Regions from separate parts of the Paenibacillus sp. OK060 genome, predicted to be linked through region 1. Evidence: predicted binding sites of a transcription regulator. Region 1 holds the regulator's gene; the other holds the start of a gene.

Region 1 (4,410 bases):
TTTTAACTCGAAGCTCAATCATGTTGCGGGGAGAGCCGATTCAGGCTGCGAACGCAAGAAGCCGGGAACACCTGATTTCAGGTGTTCCCGGCATGAGAGCCTGGTAAGATGGTAGCTATTTTGACGGAAAGCCCAAGCGACTCATCTGTTAAAATAAACTACACAGTCTTATTCTCTGTTTACATTCAAAAAAAGGTGTGCTACATTATTTTTACGGATATAGAAATAACTATAGTTAGAAAAAAGGTGAATTTACGATGGTAGAAGAAAATGCGAATGTGCGTCAAGCTATTAAAGTGTACAAAGCGCTCGGAGAACCCACGAGAATCAAAATTGCCTTACTCCTTACGGAGGAGACAACTTTGTGTTGCTCGGATATCGAGTCTAAGCTGGAATCGGTAGCCAGCTCAACGCTTTCCCATCACTTGAAGCAATTGACAGACTGTGGACTGTTGAACCTCCGTAAGGAAGGAACGTATATCTACTACAGCGTAAACCGCGAAATGGCACAGAAATATGCGCCTTATTTGCTGGAGTAAATTTTTTTTAAACATTATTTCTATAGATCTAGAAATATAAAACATTGAAGTATAGAGAGGAGCTTTACCCGTATGTCGAACGCATTGAAAATTTATATATTGGCTATTATCAGCTTTCTAGTTGGGACATCCGAATATATTATTGCAGGGATTTTGGATAAGGTAGCTGTAGATGTAGGTGTCTCCGTATCGGTCGCAGGTCAGCTGATTACCGTTTTTTCGCTGGCCTATGCCTTCGGCACACCGATCGTCATAGCCGTCACTGGACGTATGGAGAGACGTAAACTTCTCCTTTATGCGCTTGGTGTATTTGCAGTAGGCAACCTGATTGCCATCGCGTTACCAGGCTTTACATTCTTGCTCGTATCACGTGTTGTTCTCGCGATTAGTACCGGCGTGTTTCTTGTTACCTCATTGACGGTTGCTGCCAAGCTCGCTGCACCTGGCAAACAAGGAAGTGCGATTGCAACACTTATAATGGGCTTCAGTGCCTCCTTAATTATCGGAGTTCCACTTGGAAGAGTCGCCGCTTCGGTTTATGATTGGAAGCTCATTTTCGGCGTTATCGGTCTACTAGGTTTGCTTGCCATGTTCTTAATCCTTATTGCTATTCCCCAATCCAATGGCGAGGCGCCTGTTCCGATTCGCAAACAGTTTGCACTGTTGAAGAAACCTGAAATTGCGATCGCGTTGGCTGTCGCCTTCATGTGGATTGGTGGATACTCTGTTGTTTACACCTATATTTCGCCCTACTTGCTGACCATAACCAAATTAAGCGAGCAAAGCGTAAGCATCGCACTCTTCTCTTTCGGTATCGCTAGCTTGTTTGGTTCTAAATTCGGCGGTTACAGCACCGATAGATGGGGAGCTCCCCGCACATTAGTCATCGGAATGCTGTTTAATACCATTGCTCTAGTTCTGCTCTCACTAGATGGACAATCGCCGTTGATCGTATTCCCACTTCTGATGTTTTGGTCTTTCACCGTTTGGTCTTCGAGCCCAACCCAGCAGTTTTATTTATTGTCACTTGCTCCAGAGGCATCGGGCATTATGCTTAGTATGAATACCTCCGTGTTGCATCTTGGCATGGCCGCTGGTGCTGGTCTTGGCGGTGTTGTCGTCGAGCAGGCATCACTGAGCTACATCAGTTGGATCGGCGCAACGAGCGTCATTCTGGCTGCTGTAACTGCTGCTACCTTCTTCCGTATTTCCTACTTGCGCAAACGCCGCGAAGAAGTAAAATGCAGCCTAGTCGAGACTTGTGCGTAATTCAAATCTACCAAAAAAACCAGGCTGCTAATTTACAGCACCCTGGTTTTTGTTTTTCTATTCAAGTCGGGTCAGGAATTTGTTTTTCTTCCCGTGGCGCAGCACGACAATTTCGTCATATAGTTAAGCATTTTGCCACTTAAAGACTCTGTGACTGTATAAAAGCAATCAAGTTGTCTCCTAATAAAAAAAGAACGGCATCTCTGCCGTTCTTTTTGATGGACTCTCAGGGACTCGAACCCTGGACCAATTGATTAAGAGTCAACTGCTCTACCAACTGAGCTAAGAGTCCATATGATGTTCTTGTATGGAGCCTAGGGGGATCGAACCCCTGACCTCATCGCTGCCAGCGATGCGCTCTCCCAGCTGAGCTAAGGCCCCAAATTATGAATGTAACAAGTTGTCCAACTCTGCAATGCTCCGCAGGCGACTCCTATATCATATAAAATACAGCTTTTGCTGTCAACAACTTTTTCTTGAAGCTAAAGTGATTGGAGAAGAACAACCTTTTTACTGGAACACACAGATGGTAACCCCAGAATGCTCTTCCCCTTTTACCCGTTTCACTAATCCTCGTTGTTGTCTTTGGACAATAAAGATTTCAGTTCTTTCATGAACATATTGATGTCTTTGAATTGACGGTACACCGAAGCAAAGCGCACATAGGCTACTTCATCCACTGGAAACAGCTGTTCCATCAGCAGTTCGCCAATCTGACGGCTCTCTACTTCTGCATCGGCTGTATTTCGCAGAGACTTCTCTGCCTCAGATACCATCATTTCCAGTGTCTCCACAGAGACCGGACGTTTCTCACAAGCCCGAATCAGGCCACGGAGAATCTTGTCCCGGCTAAATTCCTCACGACTGCCATCTTTCTTGATGACGATCAGCGGTGTTTCTTCCACCATTTCAAAAGTTGTAAATCGACGGCTACATTGCTCACACTCACGACGACGACGAATCGATTTCGATTCATTGGCCGGCCTTGAATCAAGCACCTTTGTGCCCAGGTAGGCGCAATAAGGACATTTCAAATCAGATCACTTCCCACGTTTTACTTTTTACCAGAAATTGCCTGCATGCATTTAGTTATGAAAATCGTATTGCCGACACATAATACTTTTACCAACCGCGAGGAGGTGAACAGCAATGGCACAAAGCAATGGTAACTCCAACAACCTGGTGGTAACTAAAGCTTCCGCAGCTCTCGAACAACTGAAATATGAAGTTGCTCAAGAACTCGGAATCAGCATCCCACAAGACGGATACCAAGGTAACATGACTTCTTACGAGAACGGTTCGATCGGTGGATACATCACGAAGCGTCTGGTAACAATTGCAGAACAGCAATTGGCAGGTCAATACCAATAATATCTGCATCGTAATACGGTACACAGAGGAGCATGGAGCGGCCGGTGAACAACCGGCCTGCTCGGTGCTTCTACTTATTTTAGAGCATGAATCCAAAGTGTCTTAACTTAGAACGTATTATAGATCTTTACATATTGATTATAATAATAAATGACGCGTTGTACATAGTGCCGGGTTTCACCAAACGGAATATCTTTGACCGTCTCGAATGAACCGTCCCATACGCCATCCCTTAACCATGAGTTCACTTTACCTGGACCTGCATTGTAAGCAGCAATCATAGCCGCTTCATTCCCGTCAAATTGATCTGACAGATTACGTAGATACCAGGTGCCCAGCTGGATATTCCTTTCAGGCTCGTGCTTCAATTCTTCCAATGAGGTTCCCGGAATTTTGGCTTGCTCCATAATCCAGTTCGCGGTGTCAGGCATCAGCTGCATTAATCCGATGGCACCTCTCTTGGATTCCTTGCTTGTCTTAAAATTGGTCTCCACCTTGATGATGGAAGCGATGAGAAACGGATCAACCTCATAACTCTGAGACTGGGCCCGAATCTCTTCCTTATAATGAATCGGATAGAACCATGACATCCAATTGGTATTCAGGAACAGCACCAATACAAAAGACACAAACATCAACAACAGTACCCGTTTCTTACGCAGCAATCTCATATTAGGCCCTTACGATGCAAAAATGAAATCAGTTGCTGCTCCGTCTCTGACCACAAGCCGCTGTTATCGATAAGCACGTCAGCACGCTGCTTCTTATCTTCAATATCCATCTGCACGTCTATACGGGCATCTGCCTGTTCTGCCGTCATTCCATCCCGGCTCATCAGTCGTTCTAGCTGCACTGACCTCGGAACGTAAACAACCATCACCTCTTCGAAGCCATCCTCCAGCCCTGACTCGTACAATAACGGAATATCCGATACGACCAGCTTGTCCGGATGTTCAAGCTCGTACAGAGCAGCGCGCTCGCGCATCTCCTTGCGGATCGCTGGATGTGTAATAGCCTCAAGTGCCTTACGTTCTTCTGGATTCTGAAAAACAATACTTCCAAGCTTTTTCCGATCCAGTGTTCCGTCCTCATTCAATATGGCTTGTCCGAACCGCTGAACAGCCGCAGCCAAAACGGGATGCCCGGGCAGCATTACTTCCCGGGCAATAACATCTGCATCAATGAGCAACGCTCCCTTACTGGCGAGAAAGGCGGACACGCTGCTTTTGCC
Region 2 (4,410 bases), on a different contig from region 1:
TCACTGAGCATGCCCCAGGTCATTTTATCATCGGATAAAGGAATCTCGTCATCGGTCCAAAATTGCATAATATTCTGATTCCAGAACATCAGAGTGAAATCATCATCCGCTCGATTCCAGTTCACAGCTTGAATTGCCGGCATGGTAAATCATACTCCAATCGTAATACCCTAAAGGGAAATTATTTATATTGAACAAGCAATGCATTCTTCCATCGTCAGCTTGTTGGTTCTTGTATAATACAGAGATTTCAACCCTTTATGAGCAGCATACAGGTAGCAGCGAGCCAACTCCCGCGTGGATACATCACTGTTTACATGCAGAATGGTTGAGATGCCTTGATCCACATGCGGCTGAATCTCCGCAATCAAATCAATTACCTTGAATTGATCCATTTGATACGCTGACTTGTAATAGAAGACATTATCCTTTTGCAAATAGGGCATTGGATAATACGTGGTTGAATTGGCATAGGTCCGTGTCTCAATTTGTTCCACGATGGGCATTACACTGGATGTTGCGTTTTGGATATAAGAGATGCTGGCCGTTGGAGCAATAGCCATGCGATAGGCATGATAGAGGCCATTTTTCATCACTTTAGACTTAAGCAGGTTCCAATCTTCAGGAGACGGAACAGCAATTCCGTTGAACAATTCTTGTACTTTCGATGTGGTGGGACGGTAATCCGTAGTCACATAACGATCAAAATATACCCCAGTCGCATAGTCCGATTCCTCGAATCCATAGAACCGTTGACCCGTTTGCTCTGAAAACTCCATACTTTTCTCCAGAGAATGATAATTCATGGTCATAAAGAAGGTACGTACAAAATCCTTGGCCTCCGAGCTCTCATAAGCAATCCTGTTTTTGGCTAAGTAACCGTGCAGATTCATGGCACCCAAGCCAACGGAATGCATTTCGGAATTGGCTTTTGCCACACCGGGAGCATTGGCTACATGTGTCATGTCGCTGACGGAGGTTAGTGCGATCATTCCCTCATGAACGGATTCCTTGATCTTGCCACTCTCCATAACATTAACAATATTGAGGGAGGCCAGGTTGCAGCTGATATCTTTGCGGATAATATCCGGTTGACCATAGTCTGTAATTTCAGAAGTTTCCTGGAGCTGGAAGATCTCTGTGCAGAGGTTCGACATTTTGACTTGTCCTACGTTTTTCAAGGCATGTGCTTGATTGGCATTGGTTTTATTAATGATGTAGGGATAACCGGATTCAAGTTGAGTCATCGCTATTTTGGTCAGCATATCCCGTGCACTGAGCGATTTCTTCTTCTTCACGCGGTCGTCAGCCAGCAAGGTATCATACATCACGTCCAGATCCATATCATCCAAATGTGTTCCATACGCCTTGTAGACACTATAAGGTGCGAAGAGGTACAGGGGCTCATTATCTTGAGCCAGCTTATAGAAACGATTAGGGACAATAAGTCCGATAGAGAGAGTTTTCAGCCGGATTTTCTCATCCGCATTAATCTTTTTGCTATCCAGCAGTTCCATAACGTCCCAACCGAAAATATTATAGTATGCTGCACCAGACCCCTTACGTTGACCCATCTGATCAGCGTAGGAGAAGCCATCTTCCATCAGCTTGAGAACAGGCGTGATGCCTTTAGCAGCACCTTCAACCCCTTTAATGACTTCACCACGAGCACGCAACTTCGACAGGTTGACAGCCACTCCACCACCGATTTTGGATAACTGCATACAAGTGTTTAGTACATAGTTTATGGAGTTCAGTGAATCATCCATTTCAAGCAGGAAGCAAGAAACCAGTTCACCGCGCCGACTTTTTCCCGCATTTAGAAAAGTAGGGGTTGCCGGTTGAAGACGCTGTTCCATCATAGAACGAGACAGCAAACAAGCCGTATCAAAGTGTCCTTGACCCAGATGAAGTGCTACGGCTGCTACTCGATCCGCATATTGCTCAAGGTATGTTTTGCGGTCATATGTTCTCAATGCATAATCAGTATAGAATTTAGAAGCTGCCATATAGGAAGGAAAGTTATATTGATAGCCATGCGTAATTTCAAATACGGTTCTAACTTGGTCAGCTGTATAGGAAGCATAGAAATCTTCGTAATAATCATGATCAATCATGAATTTGACTTGATCATCAATGTTGGCAAACGCCATGCTTTTATTTTTGATTTCTCTCATAAACTCCTCTACAGCCTCTTTATCCTTATGTAACTGGAAGAAGCCATCAGAGTCGCGCTTTAGCAGCATGTTATTTAATTCAATATGACGCAATGCGGCTCACCTCCTGTTCAAAATACTCCACATCTCTCTTGGAGCCCGATAATTCAAATTTACTAATAACCGGGACGTTATAAGATGCAGATATTAAATCTGCACTTTTGGCAAAACGCTCACCCCAGTTACGGTTACCGCTGGCGGCCACGCCAATCAGGTATGCAGAGTTTTTTTGCAAAAAAGAAGACACCTTATCAGGTATCTGTCCAAAACCAGTTGTATATGTCACAAGTACGTACGGTTCATCAATCGTCATTTGATTCTGAATCTGAACAGCCGGCAGTTGAAGCTTGGAAATAAACCTCTTAACATTCCCGGTTATAGAATCATACACAATTAGCACTATCATATCCTCCTTGACAAATGAAAGGTGATCAAAAACAAACACTATATATAGATCTATTTCTTAATTTTATATCAATATATAGCTTTGTCAAATGCTTATCGGTATCAATTTTGTGAAAAACCGGATGAATGGGCTCTATTACTAGGTTTAAAAATTTGTGGCTTAGTAGATATCCATATTCGAAGACACGATATTTGGTGCATGAGAGAATTATGATTGACATTGAGAATTGTTATCATTTAGAATTTTGAAGAAGATTCGAAAAGAGGGATGCGCTATGATGACACATTTACAACAAAATCACCCAGAGGGTGAAGGACAGACAGCAGCAGATCTCGCATGGTATGGATTAAAGAACGTATTCAAGGATTCGGTCGACAAGGCCTATCGTTTGGTATACAAAGAAACACCAGATCATGTCATTCTTGTTGCTGCAAATCGTCACGGCAAAATCGTCATTGATGGCATACCGCATCCGTTCGTTCCAAATAGTGCCCATATAGTATTACCAGGCCAACGGGTCGAGACCGTTTATTTAGCGGATGGAGAGCAGATCATATACCGGATTCATATCGGCATCATTCCATATGAAGGACAGAAGGTGTCCTCTGAGCATTTGTTGACGGAGCTTGGTAAGCCAATCACGTTTCCAGATGCACAGGTGCAGCAACTTTGCGAAAAAATCGTCTGTTACTGGCATACCGGTGATTCAACAGATCGTTTCGCAAGCCAAGCAGGTTTCCAGGACCTGCTGCATCTTCTGTTCAAGAAGCAGAACCAACACGAGAACGCACTCGAGAGAGCACGGAAATACATGCTGCATCACTATCAGGATACAATCACAGTCGAGAACCTGGCCGATGAAGCGGGCATGAGCCGCTATTATTTCATGAGATCATTCAAAGAGAAGTTCGGTCAGAGTTCGATGGACTATCTGGCAGAGATTCGCACCAACGAGGCCAAACGTCTGATGGAAGCAGGACAACCACTGAAGGACATTGCTCTGTTGGCAGGTTTCAAGGACCAACACTATTTCAGCAGCCAATTCAAAAAGCAGGTGGGATTACCGCCTCGTACATATATTGCGAACAGGAAATGCAAAACAGCCGCGTACAGCTGGCCCAATATCGGGCATTTGCTGACCCTGCAAATCATCCCCTTCGCAGCGCCCATTGATCAGTTTTGGACAGATGATTACCGTCGGAAATATCGTTATGATGTCAAGGTAGCACTCAGCCACGACTATGATTTCAACCTCAAAGCATTGATGCGGGCCAGGCCAGACCGGATTGTTGCATTGGACGAGATGATCCCCGAAGAGGAGAAAGAGAAGCTGCGGCACATCGCACCGGTGTTGTTTCTAAGTTGGCACGGAGAGGATTGGCGGCAACATCTGCGGCGAACGGCCCGTTTTTTGGATCGGGAGAATGAAAGTGAAAGATGGCTTCTTCGATATGAGGAAAAGGTGGAAACGGTTCTTCATTATATTCCTCATTCGTTTCAGCAAGGTAAGCTAATCGCATTAAGTGTGTCTCCCCGGGGCATTCAGATCTGGGGTAGAAGAGCAGGAACCGTATTTTATGACGATTTGAAGATTGCCGCGGCTTCGGGTGTGGATCAGATCGAATTTACCAGATACGTGGAAGCCGAACAGCTTGCTGCATTCGATGCGGACGTCATCATCGTTAGTGTTATGAAGGACCATCATTCCCTGATGGTGTGGGAGAGGCTTCAACATGTGGAAAGCTGGAAACAGCTGCATGCCGTACGAAACCGACAAGTCTATCTGAC

What was found. The regulator NrdR, encoded in region 1, represses ribonucleotide reductase genes. The targets are predictions, from matches to a motif close to AACACNATATATNGTGTT.
Region 2: a site for NrdR is predicted at 2,657-2,674, ahead of nrdI (class Ib ribonucleoside-diphosphate reductase assembly flavoprotein NrdI). Genes of this name have one in related genera too.

What each region holds. Positions count from the first base shown of each region.
Region 1 is NZ_FNFR01000007.1:367,872-372,281, reverse strand. It holds gene BLS14_RS25295 (ArsR/SmtB family transcription factor) at 258-539, shown strand; gene BLS14_RS25290 (MFS transporter) at 612-1,808, shown strand; tRNA gene BLS14_RS25285 (tRNA-Lys) at 2,028-2,100, opposite strand; tRNA gene BLS14_RS25280 (tRNA-Ala) at 2,117-2,189, opposite strand; gene nrdR (transcriptional regulator NrdR) at 2,375-2,842, opposite strand; gene BLS14_RS25270 (alpha/beta-type small acid-soluble spore protein) at 2,958-3,179, shown strand; gene BLS14_RS25265 (lytic transglycosylase domain-containing protein) at 3,287-3,850, opposite strand; gene coaE (dephospho-CoA kinase) at 3,847-4,410, opposite strand, start outside.
Region 2 is NZ_FNFR01000002.1:586,212-590,621, reverse strand. It holds gene nrdF (class 1b ribonucleoside-diphosphate reductase subunit beta) at 1-143, opposite strand, end outside; gene nrdE (class 1b ribonucleoside-diphosphate reductase subunit alpha) at 186-2,270, opposite strand; gene nrdI (class Ib ribonucleoside-diphosphate reductase assembly flavoprotein NrdI) at 2,257-2,616, opposite strand; partial or broken gene BLS14_RS33545 (helix-turn-helix transcriptional regulator) at 2,897-3,658, shown strand; gene BLS14_RS33540 (ABC transporter substrate-binding protein) at 3,755-4,410, shown strand, end outside.